Regions from separate parts of the Streptomyces sp. NPDC102360 genome, predicted to be linked through region 1. Evidence: riboswitches for the same ligand, from Rfam matches in the RefSeq annotation. Region 1 holds a riboswitch; each other region holds the start of a gene.
The links. A riboswitch is a leader RNA that binds a small molecule or an ion and turns the genes downstream of it on or off. The one in region 1 is predicted to bind cyclic di-AMP.
Positions count from the first base shown of each region.

Region 2: it holds a riboswitch for cyclic di-AMP, as region 1 does, so the genes downstream of both, ACIRHA_RS30005 (NlpC/P60 family protein) here and ACIRHA_RS10135 (peptidoglycan DD-metalloendopeptidase family protein) in region 1, are expected to answer to the same signal.
Region 3: it holds a riboswitch for cyclic di-AMP, as region 1 does, so the genes downstream of both, ACIRHA_RS13810 (M23 family metallopeptidase) here and ACIRHA_RS10135 (peptidoglycan DD-metalloendopeptidase family protein) in region 1, are expected to answer to the same signal.

Region 1 is NZ_JBIWLG010000002.1:111,980-121,697, reverse strand. Features, by position in the region: gene ACIRHA_RS10165 (aspartate aminotransferase family protein) at 1-1,120, shown strand, start outside; gene ACIRHA_RS10160 (helix-turn-helix domain-containing protein) at 1,250-1,903, shown strand; gene ACIRHA_RS10155 (DUF6126 family protein) at 1,896-2,063, shown strand; gene ACIRHA_RS10150 (ABC transporter ATP-binding protein) at 2,206-3,036, shown strand; gene ACIRHA_RS10145 (ABC transporter permease) at 3,036-5,555, shown strand; gene ACIRHA_RS10140 (tyrosine-protein phosphatase) at 5,638-6,435, opposite strand; cyclic di-AMP (ydaO/yuaA leader) riboswitch at 6,819-6,989, shown strand; gene ACIRHA_RS10135 (peptidoglycan DD-metalloendopeptidase family protein) at 6,993-7,775, shown strand; gene ACIRHA_RS10130 (SGNH/GDSL hydrolase family protein) at 8,006-8,788, shown strand; gene ACIRHA_RS10125 (TetR family transcriptional regulator C-terminal domain-containing protein) at 8,831-9,469, opposite strand; gene ACIRHA_RS10120 (APC family permease) at 9,703-9,718, shown strand, end outside.
Region 2 is NZ_JBIWLG010000009.1:97,476-107,193, reverse strand. Features, by position in the region: gene ACIRHA_RS30020 (LysE family translocator) at 1-110, shown strand, start outside; gene ACIRHA_RS30015 (NlpC/P60 family protein) at 134-1,174, opposite strand; gene ACIRHA_RS30010 (hypothetical protein) at 1,469-1,822, shown strand; gene ACIRHA_RS30005 (NlpC/P60 family protein) at 1,863-3,047, opposite strand; cyclic di-AMP (ydaO/yuaA leader) riboswitch at 3,055-3,207, opposite strand; gene pcrA (DNA helicase PcrA) at 3,393-5,906, shown strand; gene ACIRHA_RS29995 (M23 family metallopeptidase) at 5,977-7,632, opposite strand; gene ACIRHA_RS29990 (lipase family alpha/beta hydrolase) at 7,875-8,873, opposite strand; gene ACIRHA_RS29985 (cobalamin B12-binding domain-containing protein) at 9,277-9,699, shown strand.
Region 3 is NZ_JBIWLG010000002.1:984,883-994,600, forward strand. Features, by position in the region: gene ACIRHA_RS13795 (GNAT family N-acetyltransferase) at 1-655, opposite strand, end outside; gene ACIRHA_RS13800 (HPr family phosphocarrier protein) at 844-1,125, shown strand; gene ACIRHA_RS13805 (GntR family transcriptional regulator) at 1,308-1,994, opposite strand; gene ACIRHA_RS13810 (M23 family metallopeptidase) at 2,216-3,016, opposite strand; cyclic di-AMP (ydaO/yuaA leader) riboswitch at 3,029-3,191, opposite strand; gene ACIRHA_RS13815 (M16 family metallopeptidase) at 3,432-4,799, opposite strand; gene ACIRHA_RS13820 (M16 family metallopeptidase) at 4,817-6,178, opposite strand; gene ACIRHA_RS13825 (DNA topoisomerase (ATP-hydrolyzing) subunit A) at 6,473-8,929, shown strand; gene ACIRHA_RS13830 (CobW family GTP-binding protein) at 8,926-9,718, opposite strand, start outside.

The sequences.
Region 1 (9,718 bases):
GCTCGCCGACCTGACCCGCTTCGACTGCCAGCCGCTGCCGGGCCTGCTCGCCGAGAAGCTGCTGGCGCACAGTCCGCACCTGGACCGGGTGTTCTTCGGCAACAGCGGTACGGAGGCGGTCGAGACAGCGCTGAAGTTCGCGCGGTACGCGACCGGCAAGCCGCGGATCCTGTACTGCGCGCACGCATTCCACGGCCTGACGACGGGATCGTTGTCGGTGAACGGGGAGGACGGGTTCCGCGACGGCTTCGCGCCGCTGCTGCCCGACACCCCGGTGCCGCTCGGCGATCTCGACGCGCTGGCAAGGGAGTTGAAGAAGGGCGACGTCGCCGGACTCATCGTCGAACCGATCCAGGGCAAGGGTGTGCACGAGGCGCCGCCCGGCTATCTGCGGTCCGCGCAGGAGCTGCTGCGGGCGCACAAGGCGCTGCTGATCGCGGACGAGGTGCAGACCGGCCTCGGCCGCACCGGCGACTTCTACGCCTACCAGCACGAGGAGGGCGTCGAACCCGACCTGGTGTGCGTGGCGAAGGCACTGTCGGGCGGGTATGTGCCGGTCGGCGCGACGCTCGGCAAGGACTGGATCTTCAAGAAGGTCTACTCATCCATGGACCGGGTCCTCGTCCACTCGGCGAGCTTCGGCTCCAACGCGCAGGCGATGGCGGCGGGCCTCGCCGTCCTGTCCGTCATGGAGGACGAGGAGACCGTCGCGAACGCGCGCGTGATGGGCGAGCTGCTGAAGGCCCGGCTCGGTGCGCTGGTGGACCGCTACGAGCTGCTGAGCGACGTACGTGGCCGCGGCCTGATGATCGGCATCGAGTTCGGCCGCCCCAAGTCCCTCAAGTTGCGCGGCCGTTGGACGATGCTGCAGGCCGCGCGGAAGGGTCTGTTCGCGCAGATGGTCGTGGTGCCGCTGCTCCAGAAGCACCGGATCCTGACGCAGGTGTCCGGAGACCACCTCGAAGTCATCAAACTGATCCCGCCGCTGGTGGTGAACGAGGACGACGTCGAACGGTTCGTCGAGGCGTTCACGGCGGTCATGGACGACGCGCACAGTGGGGGCGGGCTGATGTGGGACTTCAGCAAGACGTTGATCAAGCAGGCGGTGGCGAACCGCTGAGGGCGCTGCGGCTTCGGCCGGCGTCGGGTGGTGGCGGGGGCTGCTGCCTCCGCCACTGCCCTCGCGTCGGCCTTTGCCTCTGAGGCAAGAAAGTTGCCGGAGGGGCACGGCTCTGGCTGAATCGACAGCATGAGCCCTGCCCTCTCGCCGGACGAGGCGGACGGTGCGGAGGTTCCGGAACCCCCGGAACTTCCCGCCGTCGCACCCCAGCTCCGCGAACTGCGCCGCCGCGCGGCCCTCACCCTGGAGGCCGCCGCCGGATCCGCCGGTCTGTCACCGGCGCACCTCTCACGCCTGGAGACCGGACAGCGCCAGCCCTCGCTCCCGATGCTGCTCTCACTGGCCCGCATCTACGGTACGACCGTATCCGAACTCCTTGGCGAGACCCCCGCCGACCGTGACGCGGTCGTGCGCGGCGGCACGATGGAGGCCACCGAGGCCGGGGGCTGGACGTACCGGCAGGCCGGGTCGCCGGGCCGCGGCATGCAGGCGTTGCAGGTCCACGCGCCGTACGGGTCCCAGGGCGATGTCGTCCGCGTGCATCCGGGGGAGGAGTGGCTGTACGTCCTGTCGGGCCGCCTGCGGCTGCGGCTCGGGGACACGTCCTACCGGCTCGATCCGGGCGACAGCTCCCACTTCGACTCGCTCACGCCGCACCGTATCGCCGCCGTCGACGAGGGCGGCGTCGACTTCCTCTTCGTCCACACCTTGCTGCAGAGTCCGACGGCCGCGTTGTGCCTCGGGCCGTCGGCGGGATCGGTAAAGGAGACCCGTCATGGCTGACACGTCCGATGCGGCCGAGCCGACCCCGACCCCGGCCCGCCGCGACATAGAGGACAAGCTCCCGCGCGGCATTCTCGTTCGGGTCCTCGTGTACGTCTTCGCGGGGCATGCGCTGGCCGGGTTCATCTACTTGCTGTTCACGCTGGGCGGGAATCAGTGAGGCGGTACTCCGCGTGAGGCGGGACCCCCTACTGCGGTAGCACCTCCATGTTGGCTCCTGGGTATGACGCCAGGTACCCGGCCGTTCTCGCACACTCCTCTCCGTCAGAGCGAGGAAGAGTGCGAGAGGGCGCGACAGGGCCATGAGGCTACGCAGGGGCAAGCAGCGGACGATCGAGGACAACCGGCCGGAGGCACGGGCCGGCACGCCGGGTCTCGCTGTCGAACTGCGCGGTGTGCGGCGGCAGTACGGGCGCGGTGCCGGTGCGGTGCACGCCCTCGCGGGCGTCGATCTCGCTCTGCCGCGCGGCACGTTCACGGCCGTGATGGGGCCGTCCGGGTCCGGCAAGTCCACCTTCCTACAGTGCGCCGCCGGGCTCGACCGGCTGTCGGCGGGATCCGTGCGCCTCGGCGGCACGGAGATCACCGGCATGAGCGAGAACAGCCTCACCGAGCTGCGCCGCAGCCGCCTCGGCTTCGTCTTCCAGGCGTTCAATCTGCTGCCGTCGCTGACGGTGGAGCAGAACGTCCTGTTGCCCATGCGTCTGGCCGGGCGCCGCCAGGACCGGGGCCGGGCGGCCGCGATGCTCGCGCAGGTCGGGCTCGCGGACAAGGCGCGGCGCCGGCCGGGCGAGCTCTCCGGTGGCCAGCAGCAGCGGGTGGCCGTCGCCCGCGCCCTCGTCACGAGCCCCGACGTGGTGTTCGCCGACGAGCCCACCGGCGCCCTCGACACCGGCACCGCCGCCGAGGTCCTTGGCCTGCTCCGCAACGCCGTCGACCACCTCGGCGCCACCGTCGTCATGGTTACGCACGACCCTGCCGCGGCCGCCTGGGCCGACCGCGTGCTGTTCCTCGCCGACGGCGCCTTCGCCGACAGCCTGGAGCGCGGCTCGGCGGAGCAGATCGCGGCGCGGATGGCGACGCTCGCCGCCCGTACCTCCCGCGCGGGCGCGATGGCGGGAGCGGCGGCATGATGAGCCTCGCTCCCAACGGCCTCGCGCGAGCGGCCGTACGCTTCAAACCCGCCTCGTTCGCGGGCACCTTCGTCGCGCTGCTGATGTCGGCGCTGATCGTCGCGGCCTGCGGCACGCTGCTGGAGTCAGGGGTGCGCGCTTCGGTTCCGGCGGAGCGATACGCGAAGGTGCCGGTCGTGGCGGCGGCCGACCAGTCCGCGCGGATCGTCGCCGACACCGTCGACGGCCCCGAGGAATCCGCGTACCCGCTCCCGGACACCGCGCGCGTGGATGCCGGGCTCGCGGCGAAGGCGGCCCACGCGCCGGGCGCCGAGGCCGCGGTGGCGGACTTCACCTTCCCGGTGCGGCAGGGGAGCGGCGCGCTCACCGGCCACGGCTGGGGCTCGCACGCCTTCACCGGAACCGCGCTGTCCGCGGGCGCCGCGCCGCACACGGGAGAAGCGGTGCTCGACGCCGCAGCGGCCCGAACGGCGAAGGCCCAGGTAGGCGACACCGTCGCGCTCGAAACGGCGGCGGGACGCGCGGAGTTCCGGGTGTCCGGTATCGCCAGGTCCGGGGCCGGGGACACCACGTCGGCAGGCACAGCGACCGGAAGCAGCGCCACGGCCTGGTTCGCCGACGCGGAGGCCCCCGCGCTGTCCGGGCACCCCGGCAAGGCCGACGCCATCGCGGTACTGGCCAAGGGAGGAGCCGACACCGGGGCTCTCGCCACGGCCGTCGAGAAGGCGCTGGCCGGCTCCGGCGCGCAGGTGCTCACCGGCGACGACCGTGGCGAGGTCGAGGATCACGGCCTGGCTTACGCCAAGGAGACCCTCACCGCGCTCGGCGGCTCCTTCGGGGGGATCGCCACGCTGGTGGCCGTGTTCACCGCGGCCGGCACGGTAGCCCTCTCCGTCGGCCAGCGCAGCCGGGAGTTCGCGCTGCTGCGTGCTGTCGGCGCCACCCCGCGGCAGATCCGCCGGGCGGTCGCGGCGGAGGCGCTGCTCGTCGCGCCGCTCGCCGGGGTGCTCGGGTGCCTGCCGGGCATCGGGCTCGCGCATTGGTGGTTCGGGCAGCTGAAGGATCGTGGGGCCGTCCCGCAGGCGGTCGAGCTGCACGTGTCGTGGATCCCGCTGGTCGCCGCCGTCGGGACCGGGCTGCTCACTGCGCTCGGCGCGGGCTGGATCGCCGGGCGCAGGCCCGCGAAGATCAAGCCGGGTCAGGCGCTCGCCGAGGCCTCGGTGGAGCGGCTGCGGCCGGGTGTCGTCCGTACCGTGCTCGGCATCGCGGCGCTCGGCGGCGGCTCGGTGCTCGCCGGTGTCGCGGCCTCCACCGCAGGCGCCGACGCGGCGAACGCCTCGCTCGGCGTCGTCATGCTCTTCATGCTCGCCGTCGCCCTGCTCGGCCCGCTGCTGGCCCGGCTGTGCGCGGCGACCTTCGGCCTGCTGCTGCGCGGCGGCGGGGCCTCGGCCTCGCTGGCGGCCGCCAACTCCCGGACGAATTCCCGCCGGTCGGCCTCCGCGATCACGCCGATCGTGCTGGCGATGGCCTTCGCCTCGACGCTGGTCTTCATGCACACGAGCGAGAGCAAGGTCTCCGCGGACCAGCTGCGCGCGGGCATCACGGCGGACCACGCCGTCACCGATCCGGCAGGCCTGCCGGCGGGCGCCGCCGACCGGGCGGCCCGCGCTCCCGGTGTCGACGCGGCCGTGAGCCTGCTCGACACGCAGGTGCTCGTACCGGTCGACTTGGGAGGGGAGACCTCGCTGCAGGCGACCGCGGCCCAGGGCATCTCGGGCTCGGGCGGCGAGCTCGCCAAGGTGCAGGACCTGGATGTGCGCCGCGGCAGCCTGGACCGCGTGGGCGCGGGTCGCATCGCCATCGACAAGACCCTCGCGACGGCGGCGAAGGTGAAGGTGAAGGTGGGCGACAGGCTGCCGCTCCGTCTCCCCGACGGCACGAAGGCCCGCCCGCAGGTCGCCGCGGTATACGGCCGGGGCCTTGGCCTGGCGGCGGTGACGATGGACCGCGCCTCCCTCGCCGGACATGTCACATCGGGCTTCGACAGCACGCTGCTGGTGCGCGGCGGCGACGCCGGGCCGCTCACCGCACTCGGCAAGGTCACCGACGCCTCGGGCTACGCCGTCGCGCGGAGCGTGGACAGCGAAATGGGCGCCTGGTCCAACTACACGATGGCCGCGGTCCTGGGTGGCTTCGCCGCCGTCGCGGCGGTCAACACGCTGGTGATGACGGTCCTGGACCGCCGTCGCGAACTGACCGTGCTCCGCCTCGTCGGTTCCACGCGTCGCCAGGTGCTGCGGATGCTCCGCTGGGAGAGCCTGCTGGTGTCGGCGGCGGGGGTGCTGCTCGGCACCGCCATCGCGATGATCACGCTGACCCCGATGATGCGCGGCATGACGGGAGAATCCCCGTACATACCGCCGCTGCTGTACGGCACGTTCGCCGCGAGCGCGGTGTGTCTCGGTCTGCTCGCCGTGACCCTCCCCGCCCGCGCGGCACTTCGCGACAGGGAGGGGTGACGGCGGACCTCGGAGAGGTGCGCGGCAACGGGCGCCATGTGACGCCCGGCGCCGCCCGGCACCAGGGGACGGCGCTCGGCGGTCAGTCGAGAAGGCGCTCGCGCAGCCGCTCGCGCGTCGCCGCGGTGAGCTTCAGGCCCTCTTCGAGGTAGCGGTCCGTGCCGCCCCAGTGCTCGTCGATGGTCTCGAGGCCCGCGTTGAGGTACTCGATGCGGGCGTCGAAGAGCGGGCTGAGCAGCTCCATGATCTCGGGGGAGTAGGCATCCTTCGCGGTGGCGGTGCGGCGCACGTTGTAGCGGCGGTGCTTCTCGTTGGACTTGAGGTAGTCCGCCTCGATGGCGTCGCGCTCCACGCCCACAGCGAGCAGCGTCACCGCGATCGACAGACCCGCGCGGTCCTTGCCGGCCGCGCAGTGCATCAGCGCGGGGAGGCTGTCCTCGGCGAGGGAGTGCAGCACGCGGCTGTGCTCGGCGGTGCGCTCCTTGATCATGGTGCGGTAGGAATCGACGAGCCGGTTCGCCGCGCGGCCCTCGGAGAGGATCTGGCGCAGCTGATTGATGTCGCCGTCGCGGACCATGGCCCAGAATTCGGCGCCGTCGGCCGGGTCGTTGAGCGGCAGGTTCAGATTGCGCACGCCGGGCAGCGCGACGTCCGCGCCCTCCAGCTTCTGGTCCGCGCTGTTGCGGAAGTCGAAGACCGTGTGCAGGCCGAGGGAGGAGAGGAAGGTCGAGTCCTCGGCCGTGGCGTGGGCGAGGTGGCCGCTGCGGAACAGTACGCCCTGGCGCACGCGCCGGCCGTCCACGGTGGGCAGGCCGCCCACGTCTCGGAAGTTGCGCACTCCGGTCAGCTCGGGCTCGGTGGACGGTGCGTGCTGCGTCACAGGGGCTCCTCCCAATCGGTGCACCGGCGTTGGGTCGCCGGTGGGCGCGCTCCTGACGATACGACATCGGTTCCCCAGGCAACCATCTGTCCGATTCGCCCCGTTCTGTGTCAACTGTGCATGGATCGGAGGGGCTTGTGGGCCTGTGCGTGACCGGCTTCATGTTCGTGACGCTGCGTGCCGGGTGGCCCGGATTGCCTCCCCAGTAATCCCCGAAGGTATGGCGTTGGTAAAGCGAAGAAGGTCGACGCAGGGTTACGCAGGGCCGCCTCAGAAATCCAAGGAATTGCCGCCGCAGGTGAATTCGGGGTTTGTCGTAGCCATTGCGGTTCGCCTACGGTCACCAATCAATCCGGTCGGAACGCCTAGTCCTGCCGCCGTCCGGATTCCTTTCGACTACCCGTCACGGCAGGAGCGGGGGACCCACACGCAGTACGCCGCGCAGGGATTTCCCGAAGCGGCTAGGGGTGAAGCCGCGCCCGCACCCCGGGCACGGCCGGGCATCTCCAGCCCGAACCCGACAGCTCACCTCGTAGGCGACGGAGAGGAAATTCAGCATGCCCGCAAAGGGAAAGCACCGCCTTTCGACCTCCCAGCGCATCGCCCGTGTCGCCGCCGTCGCCTCCGCCGGTGGAGTCGCCGTGGCGCTCCCGCTGATGGGCGCCACCGGCGCGCAGGCCGCGACGTCCGGCGGTACCGCCGACACCACGACGTACACCGTCAAGGCCGGTGACACGCTCTCGAAGATCGCCAAGGCGCAGGACGTCGACGGCGGCTGGAAGAAGCTGTACGAGGACAACAAGGACGCCGTCGGCTCCAACGCGGACCACCTCAAGATCGGCGTCAAGCTCGACCTCGGCGGCGCGGCCGAGGGCGACTCCGGCTCCGAGGGCGGCGCCGCCGCCGCGCAGACGAGCGCCAAGACCCCCGCCTCCGGCGACTACACGGCGCCGGTCGACGGCGCCAAGGGCACCGGCTACGGCAACTCCGGCTCCATGTGGTCCAGCGGCAGCCACACCGGCGCCGACTACTCGATCCCCACCGGCACCTCCGTGAAGTCGGTCGCCGACGGCACCGTCGTCTCGACCGGCTCGGGCGGCGCGTACGGCAACGAGGTCGTCATCGAGCACGCCGACGGCCACTTCTCCCAGTACGGCCATCTGTCCTCGATCGGTGTCGCCCAGGGCGACACGGTGACGGTCGGCCAGGAGATCGCCAAGTCCGGCGCGACCGGCAACGTCACCGGCCCGCACCTGCACTTCGAGATCCGCACGGGCGCCGACTACGGCTCGGACATCGACCCGATCGCGTACCTGAGCGAGCACGGTGTGAACGCCTGAGACGTGACGTAGGGGCCGCTCGGCGGCCCGCTCGCTTCGGCGCCCGGGGTGTTCCCCGGGCGCCGAAATGCGTTCGTGCGCTTATTCCACGCTTATTCCCCAGGTGGCGAGTGGGTTATCTCACCACACGTCAACCCCTGGCTACGGTCGCGTAGGTCACAGCCGAGGGTGAAAGATGTGTGGTCGTGGCAAACGAATCGAGAGCACTCACGGACTCACTCAACGGCACGATCCGGTCCTACGCGGCCGTGGGCGACAGCTTCACCGAAGGAGTCGGTGACCCCGGCCCCGACGGCAAGTTCGCGGGCTGGGCCGACCGGCTCGCCGTCCTCCTGGACGACCGTGTCCCCGAGGACACCTTCCAGTACGCGAACCTGGCCGTGCGCGGCAAGCTCCTCGACCAGATCGTCGCGGACCAGGTCCCGAAGGCGGTCGATCTCGCTCCCGACCTGGTGACCCTGGTCGCCGGCGGCAACGACATCATCCGCCCCGGCACCGACCCGGACGACGTGGCCGAACGCTTCGAGAAGGCCGTCGCCAAGCTCGCCGACGCGGCGGGCACCGTCATGGTGGCCACCGGGTTCGACACCCGTGACGTGGCCGTGCTCAAGCACCTGCGCGGCAAGATCGCCACGTACAACATGCATGTGCGGGCGATCGCCGACCGGCACGGCTGCCTGATGCTCGACCTGTGGTCCCTGAAGTCCATCCAGGACCGCAGGGCCTGGGACGGCGACCGTCTCCACCTGTCGCCCGAGGGGCACACGCGGGTGGCGCTGCGCGCCGCCCAGGCGCTCGGCGTCGAGGTGCCGGCCGACCCCGAGCAGGCGTGGCCGCCGCTGCCGCAGCGCGGCACGTTCGAGGTACGGCGCGACGACATCCACTGGGCGCGGGAGTTCCTGGTGCCGTGGATCGGGCGCCGACTGCGCGGCGAGTCCTCCGGCGACCGGGTGCAGGCCAAGGGCTTCGTGGACCCGCACGCGGTGAAGGCGCACCTGGAGGCGGCGTCCTGACGCGTTGATCCCAAGCGGCGCGGTGGTGCTGACGGCCTCCCGTCAGCGCCCCGCCCCGGTCAACTCGGCGCGCTCGAGACCCAGTTCGCGGGCGAGCGCCTCATCCACCCACTCCTGCATGCGGGCCCGCGACACCGCGCCCGGCTTGGCTCGCTTGTCCTCGTACGCCGTCAGCTGCACGGCGAGCCCGTCGAGCAGCGCCGTGAGCCGCAGCGCCGCCGCCATCGGGTCGGGGCAGCCGAACTCGCCCGCCGCCACACCCTCGGCGATCACCTCCGCGAGCGCCGCCTTCCACTGCCGGTCGAGGTCCCGTGTGACCTCCCGCAGTGCGGGCTCGCGCAGCGCCGCCGCCCAGCCCTCGATCCACAGCCGCCACCCCTTGGCCTGACCCGTCGGCGCGTACCAGCGCACCGCGGCGCGCAGCCGCTTCAGTGCCGTCGTGCGCCGGCCGAGCAGCTTGCGCAGATGGGCCAGGTCGCTCTCGGCGGCGTGCGCGAACGCGGCCGCGACGAGCTTCTCCTTCGTCGAGAAGTGGTACAGCACCAGCGCGTTGCTCACGCCGAGCGCCGATGCCACGTCGGCGATGCGCACGGCGGCCACTCCGCGCGCCTCGATCTGCTCGATGGCGGCCCCCAGCAGCTCTTCACGCCGCTCGGCCACGCTCAACCGGACTCTGGTCACGCCGCAACCCTAGTTGTTCCCGCGTGCCGACTCGTTCACGTGCAGGCCCCTTGACGGCTCGCCGTCGCAGGGGTCACAGTCGCGTCACGTTCCACTACTGACTGGCTGTTCAGTCAATAAGTCGGTCGGTCGGGGGTAGGCGCGGCCCGAGCAAGACCCGAAGTGCCGTCAGTGCCGTCCTCTTTCGTTCTCGCTGTTTTCGTTCGTTCTCGCTGTTCTCGCCAGGAGCAATCGTGACCCAAGCGCCAT
Region 2 (9,718 bases), on a different contig from region 1:
GCACCTGGTTCGCCCGCTCTCCGCGCCGCCTCGCTGCGGTCGGCGGCGCCGGCGGCCTCGCGATGGTGGGCCTCGGCGTGACGGTGGCGGCCACGGGGCGGGCGGACTGAGAAGCGTCGGGCGTCCGGCAGGATCACGCCACCCGTGTCGCCCCCGCGAAGGGCATCTCGTCGATCGGGGCCACCCGGACCGGTGCGCTCGGGTTCGGGGCGTGGATCATCTTGCCGTCGCCGATGTAGAGGCCCACGTGGCTGATCGAGGAGTAGAAGAAGACCAGATCGCCGGGTTGGAGCCGGGACTTCGGGATGCGCGGGCCCGCGTCGATCTGGGCGTACGTCGTGCGGGGGATTGAGACCCCGGCCGCCTTGTACGCGGCCTGCGTCAGGCCCGAGCAGTCGAAGGCGGAGGGGCCGGTGGCGCCCCATACGTAGGGGCTGCCCAGGGCGCCGTACGCGAAGGAGACCGCGGCCTTGGCACGGGAGTTGGTGGCCTGGGAGAGGTCGGCGCGTTCCGCCGAGCGCGAGGCGTGTCCGCTCTGCGTGGCGGTGGGCGTGCGCTTCTCAGGGGTGAGGCGGTCGAGGAGGCGGCGTGCCTCCGCGAGTTTTCGCTTCACCTTCTTCTTGTTGTCCTCCAACTCGGCCTTCTTGGCGCGGAGTTCGGAGAGTGTGCCGTCGGCGTCGCCGCGCAGCTGGTCGATCTCGCGGAGTTCGCCCTGTACGCGGGTGACCGAGGCGGCCTGCCGGGCGCCGATGCGCTCCGTGAGGGACGCCTTGTCGAGGTAGGCGTCGGGGGAGGAGGAGAGGAGCAGCTGGACCGACGGGTCCACGCCTCCGGTGCGGTACTCGGAGGCCGCCACCGAACCCAGCTTCTCGCGCTCGGAGTTGAGGGATTCGGTGCGCCGGGACGCCTCGTCCTGGAGCGCGTCCACCTTCTTCCGCGCCCCGTCCGCCTTCTCCTTCGCCCCGTTGTACTTCTGGGTGGCGACCTCCGCCTCCTGGTACAGCTTGTCGACCTTGGCCCGCACCTGGGTGGGGCTGAGCTCGGGCTCCGCGTGCGCCGCCCCGCCGTCGAGGGCGGTGACGGTGGCCGCGGAGGCGAGGGCGAGGGTGGCCGCGGTGCGGCCCGTGCCACCGCTGAGCGAACGCGGTCGGGGCTTGCGGTGCGCTGCCGGCACAAGGTCCTCCTCTGGGCGGCCGTCCGAAACGCACGGCCCCCGGTCGCGCGTCCGGCGGCGGCCCGCACAGGGGGAGCGGGTCGCCGCCGGACCTTTCTCGGCGGGGGTGTCCGACTGCCGCCCCTGGTTCGGGCGGCGGTGGGGAGCCGGTCACCTGAGCAAGGACGCTAAACCTCGGCGTAACGGGTTGGTGGCCGATTGTTCGCAACTGGCCCATTTGTTACGGGCGGTGGCAGAGAGTGACAGCCGGGCCTCCGAAGTGGCCCGAAACGGGCCCAAGTAGGCTCCGGCCCCATGGACGTACTCATCAACCTCTTCGTCGGTCTGCACATCATCGGCATCGCCTCGCTGCTCGGCGGCTTCCTCACGCAGATGTCGGCGATGAAGGAGGGCGCGGCCCGCTTCAACAAGGCGATGCTGCACGGCGCGCTGACGATGCTGGTGACCGGCGTCGCCCTGGTCGGCCTCAACCAGGCCGACGGCTCCACCGTGAACAACATCAAGATCGGCGTGAAGCTCGCGGTCCTGATCGTGATCCTCGGCATCGTCTATGTGAAGCGGGACGAGGAGAAGGCGGAGAAGGGCCTGTTCGCGACGGTCGGCGCGCTCACCGTCGCGAACATCTTCATCGCGGTGCTCTGGACCTGATCACAGGCGTCACAGGCGTCACAGGCGTCACCGACGGGGCTCAGGCAGGCCGCACCACGCTGTGGATCGACGACGTGCCGTCGTAGTAGATCGACTCCTCGCGCACCACCGCGCCCGGCTTCGGCGCGTGCACCATCATGCCGTCGCCCATGTAGAGGCCCACGTGGCTGATGTCGTCGTAGAAGAACACCAGGTCACCGGGTTGGATATCGGAGAGCGGCACCGTCTTGCCGATCTCGACCTGGTCCCAGGTCGTCCGCGGCAGCGAGATCCCCGCGGACTTCCACGCCGCCTGCGTCAGACCCGAGCAGTCGTACGAGTCCGGTCCCGTGGCACCCCACACGTACGGCTTGCCCTCCTGCGCCTTGGCGAACGCGAGCGCCTGCGCGGCCTTGGTGGCGTACGAGGCGTCCGATGAGCCCGCCGAGCCGGTGGAGGAGCCCGAGGAACCGGAGGACTGCCCCTGCTCCTTCGCCTCCTCGGCCGCCTTCCGCTTCGCCGCCTCCGCGGCCTTCTGCTCGGCGGCCAGCTCGGCGGCCTTCTTGCGGGCCGCCTCCTCCTTGGCCTTCTCGATCGCGGCGAGCCGCGCCTTCTCCTCGGCGGTCAGCTTGGACAGCAGCTGACGCGCGTCGGAGAGCTTCGTCTGGACGGTCTCCTTCGAGGACCTCAGCTCGGCCTGCGAGTCGGTGAGGTCCTCGAGGCTCGACTGGGCCTCGGTGCGCTTCTTCGCGGTCTCGCGTGTCTGCTTCTGATAGTCGTCGATCGACTTCTTCTGCTCGTCGGTCAGCCGGCTCATCAGCTGGCGCTGCGAGAAGTAGTCCTCCGGGTCGTCCGCGAGGAACATGGTCGCGGTGTCGCTCACACTGCCCGAGCGGTACTGCTCGGCGGCGTACCTGCCGAGCTTCTGGCGGGCCGTGTTCATGTCCTCGGTGCGCTGCGCGACATCGTCGAGGAGCTTGTCGACCTGGTGCTTCTTGGAGTCGGTCCGTTCCTTGGCGCCGTTGTACTTCTGGGTGGCGACCTCGGCCTGCCGGTACAGGGTGTCGACCTTCTGCTGGACCTCTTCGAGACGCGGCTTCGACGACGGCTGCGCGGGCGCGGCCTGCGCCGTCTGCGAGAGCAGGGCCACGGACGTGAGGGCGGCGGTCGTGATGCCGACCGCCGGGGTCGTGCGAAGGCCGCCGGTCATCCGGGAACGGCTGCGGGGCTTGCGGTGCGACGCCAAGGCAGGCGACTCCTTCCGTCGTCCGCCTACCGGGTTAGCTGTCGGGTTCGGGCGTGGTACGTGGAAGGCTGCCCTACGGTCGGCTGACCGATTCACCCCAAGGTCGGTTGGGTCCCCGGTTCCCTGCCTCGCGGCGTACGGAACTCAGCGGGGGCTGCCCGTTCGCCGCGACTTCCGCGGGCGGGGGGACGGGCTGCCCGGCTGCACCGTAGCCAACTCGTGTGGCTGCTGTGAAGGTTGATGTTCGATATGCCCGATACATTTTCGTGATCTCTTCCTCTGGGCCCCCTTGGATTTCCAAGGGGGCCGCGGGTTGTCAGTGGGGCGGCCTAGACTCGTAGAGCGATGAGCAGCCTCTTTGACGACAGCTTCCTGACCGGCCTCCAGAACAGTGCGGAGGAGCCCCCGCCGCCGCCCCCGGACCCCGAGTACGACGACGGGGCCCCGGAGCCGATGCCGGACGGGCTGTTCGGTGTGCCCCCGGAGCGGGACGCGCACTATCGGGACGGCGCCCCGCGCCCGGTCCTCGACTCGGCCACCCTCCTCGAGGGGCTGAACGAGAACCAGCAGGCGGCCGTCGTGCACGGCGGCGCCCCGCTGCTCATCGTCGCGGGCGCCGGATCCGGCAAGACCCGCGTCCTCACGCACCGCATCGCGTACCTGCTCGCCGAGCGCGGAGTGCACCCCGGCCAGATCCTCGCGATCACGTTCACGAACAAGGCCGCGGGCGAGATGAAGGAGCGCGTCGAGGACTTGGTGGGCCCGCGCGCGAACGCCATGTGGGTCTCCACCTTCCACAGCGCCTGCGTCCGCATCCTGCGCCGGGAGAGCAAGAAGCTGGGCTTCACGTCCTCCTTCTCGATCTACGACGCCGCCGACAGCAAGCGGCTCATGGCGCTCGTCTGCCGCGACCTGGACCTTGACCCGAAGAAGTTCCCGCCGAAGTCCTTCAGCGCGAAGATCAGCAATCTCAAGAACGAGCTGATCGACGAGGAGGACTTCGCGGGCACGGCTGCCGACGGCTTCGAGAAGACCCTCGCCCAGGCCTACGCGATGTACCAGGCACGCCTGCGTGAGGCGAACGCGCTGGACTTCGACGACCTGATCATGACGACGGTGAACCTGCTGCGCGCGTTCCCGGACGTCGCCGAGCACTACCGCCGCCGCTTCCGCCACGTCCTCGTCGACGAGTACCAGGACACGAACCACGCGCAGTACGCGCTGGTCAGGGAACTGGTCGGCCCCACCGAGGGCGAGGACGCGGACCCGGCCGAGCTGTGCGTCGTGGGTGACGCGGACCAGTCGATCTACGCGTTCCGTGGCGCCACGATCCGTAACATCCTGCAGTTCGAAGAGGACTACACGAACGCGAAGACGATCATGCTGGAGCAGAACTACCGCTCCACGCAGACGATCCTCAGCGCGGCGAACGCGGTGATCGAGCGCAACGAGTCGCGCCGCCCCAAGAACCTCTGGACCAACGAGGGACCCGGCGCCCAGATCACCGGCTACGTCGCGGACACCGAGCACGACGAGGCGCAGTTCATCGCCGACGAGATCGACCGGCTCACGGACGCGGGCGACGCGCTGGCGGGCGACGTCGCGGTCTTCTACCGGACGAACGCGCAGTCCCGTGTCTTCGAAGAGATCTTCATCAGGACCGGCCTGCCGTACAAGGTCGTCGGCGGCGTCCGCTTCTACGAGCGCAAGGAGGTCAGGGACGTCCTGGCCTACCTGCGCGTGCTCTCCAACCCCGAGGACTCGGTGCCGCTGCGCCGCATCCTCAACGTGCCGAAGCGCGGTATCGGCGACCGCGCCGAAGCGATGATCGACGCGCTCTCCCAGCGCGAGAAGATCTCCTTCCCGCAGGCGCTGCGCCGCGTCGACGAGGCGTACGGGATGGCGGCCCGCTCGGCGAACGCCGTGAAGCGGTTCAACACGCTGATGGAGGACCTCCGCACGATCGTGGAGTCGGGCGCGGGTCCTGCCACGGTCCTCGAGGCCATCCTGGAGCGCACCGGCTACCTCGCCGAACTGCAGGCCTCCACCGACCCGCAGGACGAGACCCGGATCGAGAACCTCCAGGAACTCGCCGCCGTGGCCCTGGAGTTCGAGCAGGAGTCCGCCGCGGGCGAGGACACGGCGGAGGGCGGGACCGAGGCGGGCGGCGGCACGGCCGAGGGTGAGGCCGGGACGAGCGGCGGGGGACTCTCCGCCTTCCTGGAGCGCGTCGCCCTCGTCGCCGACTCCGACCAGATCCCCGACGAGGAGGACGACGGGAGCGGCGTCATCACGCTGATGACGCTGCACACGGCCAAGGGCCTGGAGTTCCCGGTCGTCTTCCTGACCGGCCTGGAGGACGGCGTCTTCCCGCACATGCGCTCCCTCGGCCAGGCCAAGGAGCTGGAGGAGGAGCGCCGCCTCGCGTACGTGGGCATCACGCGCGCGCGACAGCGCCTCTATCTGACGCGTGCCTCCATGCGCAGCGCCTGGGGCCAGCCTTCGTACAACCCGCCCTCCCGGTTCCTGGAGGAGATCCCGGTCGGCCACCTGGACTGGAAGCGCACCGGCCCGTCCACGCCCGCGGCCTCGACCAAGAGCATCGGTGGCGGCATCGCGGCCACGCTGTCGTCCTCGCGCTCCCGCACGGGTACGACGCCGGCCTTCGCCACGAGCCGGGCGAACTCCAAGCCGGTGGTGGCCCTCAGCGTCGGCGACCGCGTCACGCACGACCAGTTCGGTCTCGGCACGGTGGTGGGCGTGTCGGGCACGGGTGACAAGTCGGAGGCGTCGATCGACTTCGGCGACCCGAAGCCGAAGCGGCTGCTGCTGCGGTACGCGCCGGTCGAGAAGCTGTAGCGGCCTGCCGCCTCGCTGAGCCGCTTGCTCGAAGGGGGAGCGGCTCAGCGAGGGCTGTGGAGGGAGCGGCTCAGTTCGGGTTGAGGCCGTGGCTGCGCAGCCACGGCAGCGGGTCGATCGCCGCGCTGCCGCCGGGCCGCACCTCGAAGTGCAGGTGCGGGCCGGTCGAGTTGCCGGAGTTCCCGGACCGCGCGATCACGTCACCGGCCTTCACCGGACCGCTCGTCACGGTGTGCGTGGACAGGTGGCAGTACCAGGTCTCCGTGCCGTCCTTGGCGACCACTTTGGCCATGTTCCCGTACGCGCTGTTCCACTCCGTCTTCACGGTGCCGTCCGTCGCGGCCATCACCGGAGTCCCGTACGAGACGGGGAAGTCGATGCCGGAGTGCTGGGACATCCAGTTGACGCCGGCCTGCCCGAAGAAGGCGCTCAGCCCGTGCTGCTTCACCGGCAGCACGAACTTGGGCCGCGCCGCTTCCTTGCGCGCGGCCTCCTCGGCGGCCTGCTTGCGCGCCGCCTCCTGCTTCGCCTTGAGGTCGATCCGCTCCTGCGTGCGGCTCGCCCGGTCGGCGAAGTCGCCCGCGTCGGCGGACAGGTCCTTCAACTGCGAGTCCAGCTTGTTGTTGGCGACGGCCGGCTTCACGGCCTGCGCGTCCGAAGCGGCCGCGGCCTGCGTCTCCTTGCCGCCGTCCCCGCTGCCCCCGCCGACGCTCGCCGCGGCGATTCCGGCGACGCCGACCACACAGACCGAGGGCACGACGACGGTGACGAGCGCGGACCGCTTGGCCGGCGGACGACGACGGCCTGCGCGCCCACGCGAGACGTTCTTCCCGGCCCGGCGTGACGTGGGCTGCGGGGGCGCGGGGGAGGGCTCGGGGGTGGGGTCGAGGCCGGGAGTGGGGCCGAGATCGGAGTCGAGGTCGGGGCCGTGCGCATGCGCATGGTCCGCTTCGGGGGCCGGGTCCACGATCGGCTCGTGCTCGTGCTCGTGCCCGTGCTCGGCAGCGTTCCACTGTGTGGCGTCGTACGCGCCCGTGTCGTAGGCGGTCGTACCGAAGACCGGGGACTGGAAGGTGTGGGTGAAACCCTGGGTGTCGTGCGGGTCGGGCGTGCCGAGCATGTCGTGCGTGCTGAAGCTCTGCGTCTCGAAGGACGGCGCCTCGAAGCTCTGGGTCTCGAAGCCCTGCGCTTCGAAGTGCTGCGCCTCGAACCCCTGGAACTCAAAACTCTGCGTCTCGAAGCTCTGCGTCTCGAAACTTTGGGGTTCAAAGGTCTGCGTGTCGAAGCTCTGCGTCCCGAGGGACGGGGCCTCGAAGCTCTGCGTGTCGGGGTGCTGAGCCGCGTACATCTGCGTCTCGTACGCCGAGGTGTCCCATTGACCCGTGGCGTGCTGCTCGGCCATCGTCCGGGGCTGCTGCGCCGGGATGTCCGCGACCTGCTCGTACCCGGCGGTCGGCCAGGCGCCGGTCGTGTCATAGGCGCCGGTGTCGTAGATACCGGTGTCGTAAGTACCGGTGTCGTACGTGCCGGTGCCGTAATACGCGGAGGCGTAGGGGTCGGCGTACTGCTGCTGGGGGTCCGTGTGCCACTGGCCGGTCGCGTGGGAGCCGGGTTCGTAGGGGTCCTCTGCCATGTCGCCGAAGAGCGGATCGCTTGCGAAGCTGGTCGCGGAGTGACCGTCGTACGCCGCGTAAGGCGCGGTCCCCGACGGATTGCGGTCGTTCACCAACTTCTCTTTCGCCTCGACAACAGGGCTGCCAGAGCAGTGCGGTGACTGTACCCGTCGGTATGAGGGCGCGACAATCTTCGTCGGGTTTCCGGGCCCGGGGAAACGGGCAATCAGCCGCCTTTGGGTGGACTGTGGACAGTTCCTTGGCCCTGAGTTCGAGACTCGTTCGACGAAATGGCTGCGCAGCGGCGTGGAACGGGTGCCGATCAGCGCCGCTGAGCTCGGATCGGGCGGTCAGGTCAGGCCACTGTCAGGCCACCGCCGGGATTGGCAGCGGCGAGCGCTCCTTCCGCGTGCCCCGTGTGCTCCGTGTGCTCCGCGTCGAGTGCCTGCCGGATACCGATCGCGACGGCCGGGTGCACCGGCAGTGCGAGATGGCCGATGCCCGTGACCCGCACGTTCTGCGCGAGCAGGTCCGCGTGGTCCACGCACGCCGTCTCGAGGGGCAGCATCAACTGGTCGAGATCGCTCCAGAAGCTCACGAAGCGCGTACGACAGCCGGGCGCCGGCCGCTTCAACTCCTCGACGACGGACGAACCGGGCCGCATCTGCCGGACGATCGGGTGCGCGTCCGCGAGTGGCGCCACCCGCGTGCCGCTGTGCGGGGTGCCGAGCGTGACGAGCGTGCGCACCCGCGTGTCACCGCCGAGGCACTGCACGTAGTAACGGGCTATCAGGCCGCCCAGGCTGTGCCCCACGATGTCGACCTTGTCCCGGCCCGACCTCTCGCAGACCTCCTCCACGTGCCGGGCGAGCAGCTTGGCCGCGGCCCTGATGTCGCAGGTGAGAGGGGAGTAGTTGAGCGATTCGACGTGCTGCCTGCCGTGCTGCGCGAGGGAGCGGCGCAACAGGACGAAGACGGAGCGGTTGTCGATGAAGCCGTGCAGGAGGAGGACCGGGGGCTTGGCCGGTGCGGGCAGGCGCGGCGCGTCCGCTGCTGTCGGGGCGCTCGGTTCTGCCGGTTCCGCCGGTTCTGCTGGTTCTGCTGGTTCTCCTTGGAGGTTCGCCTCCGCCGTGACCGTTTCTACGTCCACCGGGACGTACGCCGAGGGGTGGCGGGGCAGCGCCAGGGGCTGCCTCCGCTCGGGGAGGATGCCGGAGGGGTAGAGGAGTAGATGGCCCGCGAGGATCGCCAGTTCCAGGGCGGTCGCCTTCAGGAGCGCGATCGAGAGGCCGGCCAGTCTGGTGGGCAGAAAGTGGCAGAGGGGGCGAAAGGGCAGGGTCCTCGTGACCTTCATCGGTCAACCTCCCGTCGGCACACGGGAAGACGCCTCTGGCCCCCGTGTGCGCTCATGAGAGCCGACCGAAGCGGTCCCGCGGCGCCGGCCGTGCCCGATGCGCCGACTCATCGGTCCGAACGGCAGCGGGAAGCACCGTGCCACCGTGCCGTGCGGCTGTCGGCGCGGTGGCGCGGCGACCTCGAAGCGGCTCCCTCGCGCCTGTCCTGGATCCGGCGGTGTGTCCCGCCTGTGGCAGACGCGGCGCGCAGCGAATGTGTCCCACCGTGTGATTTCCCCCTCGGTCCGCACCGCGAAACGGCGGCTTGCGGGATGCTGTCGATAACGTTCGTTCACTTCGGGCATCAGTCTTTTGAACAATCGCTTCAACTTTTGCTTGAGCAGTCGTTTCAGGGAGGCAGTGATGGGTGTGGCAGCCGGGCCGATCCGCGTGGTCGTCGCGAAGCCGGGACTCGACGGCCACGATCGAGGGGCCAAGGTGATCGCGCGGGCGCTGCGCGACGCGGGGATGGAGGTCATTTACACGGGCCTGCACCAGACGCCCGAGCAGGTCGTGGACACCGCCATCCAGGAGGATGCCGACGCGATCGGTCTTTCCATCCTGTCCGGCGCGCACAACACGCTCTTCGCCCGTGTCATCGAGCTTCTCGCCGAGCGTGACGCCGCGGACATCAAGGTCTTCGGTGGCGGGATCATCCCCGAGGGGGACATCGCGCCGCTGAAGGAGAAGGGCGTCGCGGAGATCTTCACGCCGGGGGCAACGACGGCGTCCATCGTCGAGTGGGTGCGGGCCAATGTGCGGCAGCCGGCGGCGTCCGGGGGTTGACGCCACGGGGCTCCGCCCC
Region 3 (9,718 bases), 870 kb from region 1:
CGATCACGGCGACTGAGCCGGGCGCGAGCAGGCGATGCACCGAGCGGGCCTCGGCGCGCTGCTCGCGCGCGTGCTGCACAGCGAGCGACGCCTCCGTGGGCTCGATATCGAACTCCAGGCGGACGACGCCGTCCTCGAAGCTGCGCTTCTGCGTGTATCCGGCGTCCCGGAACACCTTGATCATCTTGCTGTTGGCGGGCAGTACCTCGGCGGCGAACCGGCGGATGCCGCGCTCGCGGGCGACGGCCGCGATGTGCTCCAGGAGCGCCGATGCGACGCCTCGGCCCTGGTGGGCGTCCTGCACGAGGAAGGCGACCTCCGCCTCGTCGGCCGGGGAGGTCGCCGGCAGGCCCTGCGCGTTGATCCGGTCGTAGCGCACCGTGGCGATGAACTCGCCGCCCACCGTGACCGCGAGACCGACCCGGTCCACGTAGTCGTGATGGGTGAAGCGGTGCACGTCCTTGGCGGACAGTCGTGGGTAGGGCGCGAAGAAGCGGTAGTACTTCGACTCGTCCGAGACCTGCTCGTAGAAGCTGGTCAGATGCTCGGCGTCCGCGGTCGTGATGGGCCTGATCCGCGCGGTGCCGCCGTCGCGCAGCACTACGTCGGCCTCCCAGTGGGCGGGATACTCATGCCGGTCCGACGGGGTCTCCATGCCGCAAGAGTAGGGCCGGGCACTGACAGATGACGGCCTGTCGTACGGGTCGCGGCCCGTGCGTACGGAAGGCACCCTATGGAGGACCGAAGGGCCGTGCCGGCGAGGACCTGGGTCCGCGTCACGCACGCCTTACGATATGGAACACTGGTCTAGACAACCGTGAGACACCTGAAGGGCAGCATCACATGGCTGAGCGCCGCGTCAACGTCGGCTGGGCCGAGGGCCTCCACGCCCGCCCCGCTTCCATCTTCGTCCGCGCTGCCACGGCGGCCGGCGTTCCCGTGACGATCGCCAAGGCCGACGGCAACCCCGTCAACGCCGCCTCCATGCTGGCCGTGCTCGGCCTGGGCGCGCAGGGCGGCGAGGAGATCGTGCTGGCCTCCGACGCCGAGGGCGCGGACGCCGCGCTCGACCGTCTGGCGAAGCTGGTCGCCGAGGGGCTCGAGGAGCTTCCCGAGACCGTCTGACACAAAGGCAAAAGCAGTACGGCTGAGCCGCGCGCCCCGAAGAGGGACGCGCGGCTTTTTCGTTCACCATTGCGACACGAATTGGGCAACAGAGAATAGGAGGAACCAGGCAGCTGGAATTGATCCGCACCTCATTCGATTCATTCGCCGAATAGTGCACTTCTTTGTATACGGCGCTTTTGTTAAAGCTGGCGACCCACCGTGTTGACTGCATGTTGCGAAGTCCTCACGCGCTCGCCCGCGCGGGGCACGCGCAGCCTGTGGGCGGCCGCCGCCCGCTCCGCATGCAGGACGGTCAGGGCGCGGGAACGCTCCGCGTCACCCCGCGCCACGGCGTCGACGATGGCGCCGTGCTCGGCCCAGGACTCGGCCGGCCGGGCCGGGCTCTCCACGGCGTACATCCAGGCAATCTTGTGGCGAAGCTGGGTGAGCAGGGTGATCAGGCCGGGGCTGCCGGAAGCCTGAGTAAGCGTCTCGTGGAACCAACTGCCGAGAGAGCGCAGATCCTCGCTCTGACCTCGCCTGGAGCGCTCCTGCCCCAGCCTGACCAGGCCGCGCAGCACCTTGAGGTGCGCCTCCGTGCGGCGCTGCGCGGCGCGGGCGGCCGCCATGGGTTCGAGCAGCGTGCGGATCTCCAGGAGATCGGCCGCCTCCCGCTCGGTGGGTTCGGCCACGCACGCGCCCGCGTGCCTGCGCGTGACGACGAACCCCTCCGCCTCCAGGGTGCGCAGCGCCTCACGGACGGGCACACGCGAGACCCCGTAGCGACGCGCGAGCAGTTCCTCGGTGAGCCTGCCACCGCGCTCGTACACGCCGGCGACGATGTCGTCGCGGATCGCTGTGCATACCGACTGTGCGGGAATGCGCATGACTCGACCTCCGCCTCAATGCCCGCGACACGCGGTCTATTGACGCCCGGTCGGGCGCGAATGACACGCGGCCGGAACGTTTACCCCGTGACTCTATTCCACCGGACTTGAATTTCCGACGAGAGAACTGAATCCGGGGATATTTTTTGGACACCGCGGACCCGCGCACACGAAAGCCCCGGCTCGATGAGCCGGGGCTTTCGTGGAGTGTGCCTGGCGGGTCAGACGTTCACACCGTGCTGTCGCAGGTACGCGACGGGGTCGATGTCCGAGCCGTAGTCGGGGCCGGTACGGGCCTCGAAGTGGAGGTGCGGGCCCGTGACGTTGCCGGTGGCTCCGGAGAGGCCGATCTGCTGACCGGGGGTGACGTCCTGGCCGACGGAGACGCCGATCGAGGACATGTGACCGTACTGGGTGTACGTACCGTCCTTCATCTTGATCACGACGTTGTTGCCGTACGCGCCACCCCAGCCGGCCTCGACGACGGTACCCATGCCGACCGCGTGCACCGAAGTGCCGCTGGAGGCGTGGAAGTCGATGCCGGTGTGGCTGCCGGAGGACCACAGTCCGCTGCCGGCCTGGTAGGCGGTGGAGACGTACGAGCCGGATATCGGCGACACGAAGCTGTTCAGGCGCTTGCGCTCGGCCTCGCGGGCGGCGCGCTCCTTGGCCTCGCGCTCCTTCTCGGCCTTCTCGGCGGCCCGCTTCTTGGCCTCCGCCTCGGCCTTGCGCTTGGCCTCCTCGGCCTTCTTCTTGGCCTCGGCCTCGGCCTTCGCCTTGGCGGCCGCCTTCTGCTGCGCGGTGGCCTGCGCGTCGATCTGCTCGGCCAGGGAGTCGCCGATGGCGACGGCCTGCGTGAGGCCGTCGTGCGGGACTGTCGCGGTGTCGGCGGCGAGCGCGGGGGCGGCGAGGCCACCCACCACGCCCGTCGTGGTGATGGCGGCGACGCCCGCGAACTGAGCGGTGGTACGCGTCAGGCGGCTGGGACGGCGGTGCTTCCCGGTGGCACGGGTGAACCCCATGAAGTGGCTGGTCCTTTCCTTCCTTCTCGCCTACCGGGTTAGCTGACGGGTTCGGAGCAGGAAGGTCTCCTACAGACTCCCTCCCCTACGGGAAGAGCGCCCGATTCACCCCAGGGACTTCGGTGGGTCCCCGGCTCCCCTGGCTCGCACCATGGGGACTCGGCGATGACTGTCCGGTGTCGCGGGCGCGACGTACGTCTGGCGAACAGCCGGACCGAACGCTAAGCGGGGCGTCTTTGAATCAACAAACAGAACCCGCCTTTTGTAGCGCACGCCACAGGGCAGACAGGCAACCTCTACGCCAATACGGACATTTGGGAACGTGTGGTGATTATGGATGATCGTGACCGACGCCACGAAGCCCCGGCGGCCAGTGACGGCGCCGGGGCTTCGTGGGGTGCCGCGGGAGACGAGCTCAGCCGGCGACCACAGTGACTTCGCCAATACCGAGCGCCTTCACCGGCTCCTCGATCTGCGCGGCGTCGCCCACCAGGATCGTGACCAGACGGTCCGCGGGGAACGCGCTCACGACGGCGGCCGTGGCCTCCACGGTGCCCGTAGCGGCCAACTGCCGGTACACCTGCGCCTGGAAGTCGTCCGGCAGGTGCTGCTCGACCTGGTCGGCGAGGGTGCTCGCGACGGCCCCCGCGGTCTCGAACTTCAGCGGGGCGACACCCACCAAGTTCTGTACGGCGGTGTCCCGTTCGGCATCCGTGAGCCCCTCGGCCGCCAGCGTGCGCAGGACCTTCCACAGGTCGTCGAGCGCGGGCCCGGTGTTCGGCGTGTCCACCGAGCCGCTGATGGCGAGCATCGCGGCGCCGCTGCCGTCGGGCGCGGAGCGCAGCACCTGGGCGAAGGACCGCACACCGTAGGTGTAGCCCTTCTCCTCGCGCAGGACGCGGTCCAGGCGCGACGTGAGGGTGCCGCCCAGGCAGTACGTGCCGAGGACCTGCGCGGCCCACACACGGTCGTGCTTGTCCGGTCCGACCCGGCCCATGAGCAACTGCGTCTGCACGGCGCCCGGGCGGTCCACGATGATCACGCGACCGGTGTCGTCGGCGACGACCGGCGGCACGGGGCGCGGCTCGGCGGTGTCACCCGTCCAGGCGCCGAGCGTGTCGGCGAGGAGGGCGTCCAGGTCGATGCCCGTCAGGTCGCCCACGACGACGGCCGTCGCGGTGGCGGGGCGTACGTGCCGGTCGTAGAAGGCGCGCACTGCCGCGGCGTCGATGGCCGAGACGGTCTCCTCGGTGCCCTGGCGCGGGCGCGACACGCGCGCGTCGGCCGGGAAGAGCTGCCTGGAGAGCTCCTTGGCGGCGCGCCGGGCCGGGTTGGCGCTCTCGTGCGGGATCTCGTCCAGGCGATTGCGGACGAGGCGCTCGATCTCGCTGTCGGTGAAGGCGGGGGCCCGCAGGGCGTCGGCCAGGAGGGCGAGCCCCTTGGACAGGCGGGAGGCCGGCACTTCGAGGGAGGCACGGACGCCGGGGTGGTCGGCGTGCGCGTCCATCGTGGCGCCGCAGCGCTCCAGCTCGGCGGCGAACTCCTCGGCGGAGTGCTTGTCGGTGCCTTCGTTGAAGGCCCGCGCCATGATCGTCGCGACGCCGTCGAGGCCCTTCGGTTCGGCGTCCAGCGGCGCGTCCAGGTGCACCTCCACGGCGATGACCTGCTGGCCGGGCCGGTGGCAGCGCAGCACCGTCAGTCCGTTGGGGAGCGCGCCGCGCTCCGGGGCCGGGAACGCCCAGGGCTTGGGCTCGCCCGCCTGCGGCCGGGGATGGAAGTCCATGTTCGCGAGCTGCTCGGTCACTGGCCCGCCTCCTCAGCGTTCTCGGCGTTCTCGGCGTTCTCGGCGTTCTCGGTGTCGGCGGGCGCGGTCGGCTCGTACACGAGGGACGCGCGGTTGTCGGGGCGCAGCCGCGCCTTGGCGATCTCCTGGACGTCCTCGGCGGTCACGTCCAGGACGCGCCCCACGGCGGTCAGGGCGAGCTGCGGGTCGCCGAACAGGACGGCGTAGCGGCACAGCTCGTCCGCGCGCCCCGCGACCGTGCCCAGGCGGTCCAGCCACTCGCGCTCCAACTGGGCCTGGGCGCGCTCCATTTCCTCGGGACTCGGGCCCTCTTCGGCGAACCGGGCGAGCTCCTCGTCGACGGCGGCCTCGATGACCGGCACCTCGACGTCTCCGGAGGTCTTCACGTCCAGCCAGCCCAGGGAGGGCGCTCCGGCGAGGCGCAGCAGACCGAAACCGGCCGCCACGGCGGTGCGGTCACGGCGTACGAGCCGGTTGTACAGCCGCGAGGACTCGCCGCCACCCAGAACGGTGAGGGCGAGGTCGGCGGCGTCGCACGCGCGCGTGCCGTCCTGCGGGAGCCGGTACGCCGACATCAGGGCGCGTGCCGGGACCTCCTCCTCGACGACCTCGCGCTGCTGCTCGCCGATGACCTCCGGGAGCGCGCCGTCGCGCGGGGCAGGCTTGCCGTCGTGGCCCGGGATGGAGCCGAAGTACCGCTCGACCCAGGCCAGCGTCCGCTCGGGGTCGATGTCGCCGACGATCGACAGCACCGCGTTGTTGGGCGCGTAGTAGGTGCGGAAGAAGTTCCGCGCGTCTTCAAGGGTGGCCGCGTCCAGGTCGGCCATGGAGCCGATGGGCGTGTGGTGGTAGGGGTGCCCCTCGGGGTACATGAGGGCGGTCAGCTTCTCGAACGCGGTGCCGTAGGGCACGTTGTCGTAGCGCTGGCGCCGCTCGTTCTTCACTACGTCCCGCTGGTTCTCCATCGACTCGTCGTCAAGGGCCGTCAGGAGCGAGCCCATGCGGTCGGCCTCCAGCCACAGCGCGAGCTCCAGCTGGTGGGCGGGCATGGTCTCGAAGTAGTTGGTGCGCTCGAAGCTCGTCGTACCGTTGAGCGAGCCGCCCGCGCCCTGGACGAACTCGAAGTGCCCGTTGCCGTGCACCTGCTTCGAGCCCTGGAACATCAGGTGCTCGAAGAGGTGAGCCAGGCCCGTACGGCCCTTGACCTCGTGGCGCGAGCCGACGTCGTACCAGAGGCAGACCGCCGCGACCGGGGTCAGATGATCCTCGGAGAGCACCACACGCAGGCCATTGGCCAGCCGGTGCTCGGTCGCTGTCAGGCCGCCGGAGCCGGCCTCGGCGGTGGCCGTGTGACCCATGGGCATGTACGTCCCTTCGATCGCGGTGCAACGCGAATACGCGGTGAGCTCTGGACTGCGGCAAGTCCTGGAACACTGAACTGCTGCAAGTGCTGCCACTGTATGCAAGCGTGCTGGCACCTGGCGAAGTTCCCGCCGGGGCTACGCCGTGAGCGAGCAGACGGCCCTCTCGGGGCCGCGCGACACCCGGTACTGAAGGGCCGCGAGCGGCGTTGTCAGTGCGGCGGTCCACAATGGTCCGCGACAGTTCCCGTTCATGTAACCGTTCTTGTAGGTGAAGGAGCCGCAGCCGCGATGGCCCGCCGCAGCACGAAGACCCCGCCGCCCGACGACTTCGAGGAGAAGATCCTCGACGTCGACGTGGTCGACGAAATGCAGGGCTCCTACCTGGAGTACGCGTACTCGGTCATCTACTCACGCGCCCTGCCCGACGCCCGGGACGGGATGAAGCCCGTCCACCGTCGGATCGTCTACCAGATGAACGAGATGGGCCTGCGCCCCGAGCGCGGCTACGTGAAGTGCGCCCGCGTCGTCGGCGAGGTCATGGGTAAGTTGCACCCCCATGGCGACTCGTCGATCTACGACGCACTGGTGCGCCTCGCCCAGCCGTTCTCCATGCGCGTCCCGCTGGTGGACGGGCACGGGAACTTCGGCTCCCTGGGCAATGACGACCGCCCGGCCGCCATGCGGTACACGGAGTGCCGTCCGGACGCCGCCGCGAGCCTGATGACGGAGTCGATCGACGAGAACACGGTCGACTTCATCTCGAACTACGACGGCCAGGAGCAGGAGCCGCTCGTCCTCCCGGCCGCGTACCCGAACCTGCTGGTGAACGGCGCGTCGGGCATCGCGGTCGGCATGGCGACGAACATGGCGCCGCACAACCTGGGTGAAGTGATCGCCGCCGCGCGGCACTTGATCCGGCACCCGGGCGCCGACCTCGACACACTCATGAAGTTCGTTCCCGGGCCCGACCTGCCGACGGGCGGCCGGATCGTCGGCCTGTCCGGCATCAGGGACGCGTACGAGACCGGCCGCGGCACGTTCAAGATCCGCTCGACGGTCTCCGTGGAGAACGTGACGGCGCGCCGCAAGGGCCTCGTCGTCACCGAGCTGCCCTTCGCGGTCGGCCCCGAGAAGGTCATCACGAAGATCAAGGAACTGGTCGGTTCCAAGAAGCTCCAGGGCATCGCCGACGTGAAGGACCTCACGGACCGCGAGCACGGCCTGCGCCTGGTCATCGAGATCAAGAACGGCTTCGTGCCGGAGGCCGTCCTGGAGCAGCTCTTCAAGCTGACGGCCATGGAGGAATCCTTCGGCATCAACAACGTGGCGCTGGTGGACGGCCAGCCGCTCACCCTCGGCCTCAAGGAACTCCTCGAGGTCTACCTGGACCACCGCTTCGACGTGGTGCGCCGCCGCAGCGAGTTCCGCCGCAGCAAGAAGCAGGACCGGCTCCACCTGGTGGAGGGTCTCCTCGTCGCCCTGGTGGACATCGACGAGGTCATCCGCATCATCCGGGACAGCGACAACAGCGCGCAGGCCAAGGAACGCCTGATCGAGCGCTTCTCGCTGAGCGAGATCCAGACGCAGTACATCCTGGACACGCCGCTGCGCCGCCTCACCAAGTTCGACCGCATCGAGCTGGACGCGGAGCGCGACAAGCTCAACGGCGAGATCGACGAGCTGACCGGCATCCTCGAGTCCGACTCCGAGCTGCGCAAGCTGGTCTCTTCCGAACTGGCCGCCGTGGCGAAGAAGTTCGGTGACGACCGGCGCACGGTGCTCCTGGAGTCGGCCGGCGCCCCGGTGTCGGCGGTTCCGCTCCAAGTCGCCGACGACCCGTGCCGCGTGCTGCTCTCCTCGACCGGGCTGCTTGCCCGTACGGCGAACGGCGATCCCTTCACCGAAGGTGAAGGCACCAAGCGTACGAAGCACGACGTGATCGTCTCCTCGATCCCCGCGACGGCTCGCGGCGAGATCGGCGTCGTCACGTCCGAAGGGCGCCTGCTGCGCCTGAACGTGGTCGACCTGCCGCAGCTCCCGGACTCGGCCGCCGCGCCGAACCTCTCCGGAGGCGCCCCGGTCGCCGAGTTCCTCTCCTCCCTGGAGGCGGACGAGACGGTCGTGTGTCTCATGACCCTTGACGAGTCCTCGCCCGGCCTGGCGATCGGCACCGAACAGGGAATCGTGAAACGCGTGGTTCCCGACTATCCGTCCCACAAGGAGGAGCTGGAGGTCATCACCCTCAAGGAGGGTGACCGCATCGTCGGCGCCGCGGAGCTGCGCACCGGTGAGGAAGACCTGGTCTTCATCACGGACGACGCACAGCTGCTGCGCTTCCAGGCCTCCATCGTGCGCCCGCAGGGCCGCGCGGCGGGCGGCATGTCCGGCGTGAAGCTGGCGACGGGCGCGAAGGTCATCTCGTTCACCGCGATCGACCCTGCCGTCGACGCGGTGGTGTTCACCGTGGCCGGATCGCGCGGCACGCTGGACGACTCGGTACAGACGACGGCCAAGCTCACGCCGTTCGACCAGTACCCGAGGAAGGGGCGTGCCACGGGCGGCGTGCGCTGCCAGCGCTTCCTGAAGGGCGAGGACTGCCTGAGCCTGGCCTGGGCCGGCCCGGCACCCGCGCGTGCGGCGCAGAAGAACGGCACGCCGGCCGAGCTGCCCGAGATGGACCCGCGCCGCGACGGTTCGGGCTTGTCCCTGCCGAAGACGGTGGCGGCGACGGCGGGACCGGTCTAGGGCGCGTAGTCCGCGACTTCCTCCGCCTCGCCCTTGTCCTGCACGTAGCGGAGAACGCCCCACATGGCCTGCTCGTCGGCGGCATGTGGGGCGTCGCTCGTGGCGACGCTCTTTGCGGCATCCAGCTGCTTACCGAGGGCGCTCGCGTCGATGCCGGATCCGATCAGTACGAGTTGCGTGAGGCGCTCCTCGCCGCTCGGCCACGGCTCCGGGTAGAACCTCAGAAAGCGCCCCACGGCGTGCACGGCGTACCGGTTGCCCGGGTCGCCCGCACCGAAGTCGACATATCCCTTGATTCGGTAGAGCCCCTCGGGCCGACCGTCGAGGAACGCGATCAGCCGGCGGGGGTCCATGGGCACGTCGGAGCTGAACGCGACGCTGTCGTAGGCGGCGTGCAGATGCCCGTCGTGCGCCGCGTGGTCGTCATGGCCGGCGTGCTCGTCACGCCTGTGCAGATCATCGAAGGACAGTTGCCCGATCCGCTCCTCGGTGGGGCGGCAGTCGAAGAGCAGCGCCGGGTCGATGCGCCCGTACGACGCGGACACCACGGCGGCCCGGCCGGCCGAGGCCCGCACGGCGCCCAGGACCCGCTCACGCTCGTCCGGGCCGACACGGTCACCCTTGTTCACCACGACCAGGTCCGCGATCCCCAGGTGCCGGTCCACTTCAGGGTGCTTCTCGCGGGTGGCGTCGAACTCGGCGGTGTCGACGACCTCGATCAACCCTCCGTACACGATCCGCGGGTTGTCACTGGCCAGCACCATACGTACGAGTTCTTGAGGCTCCGCG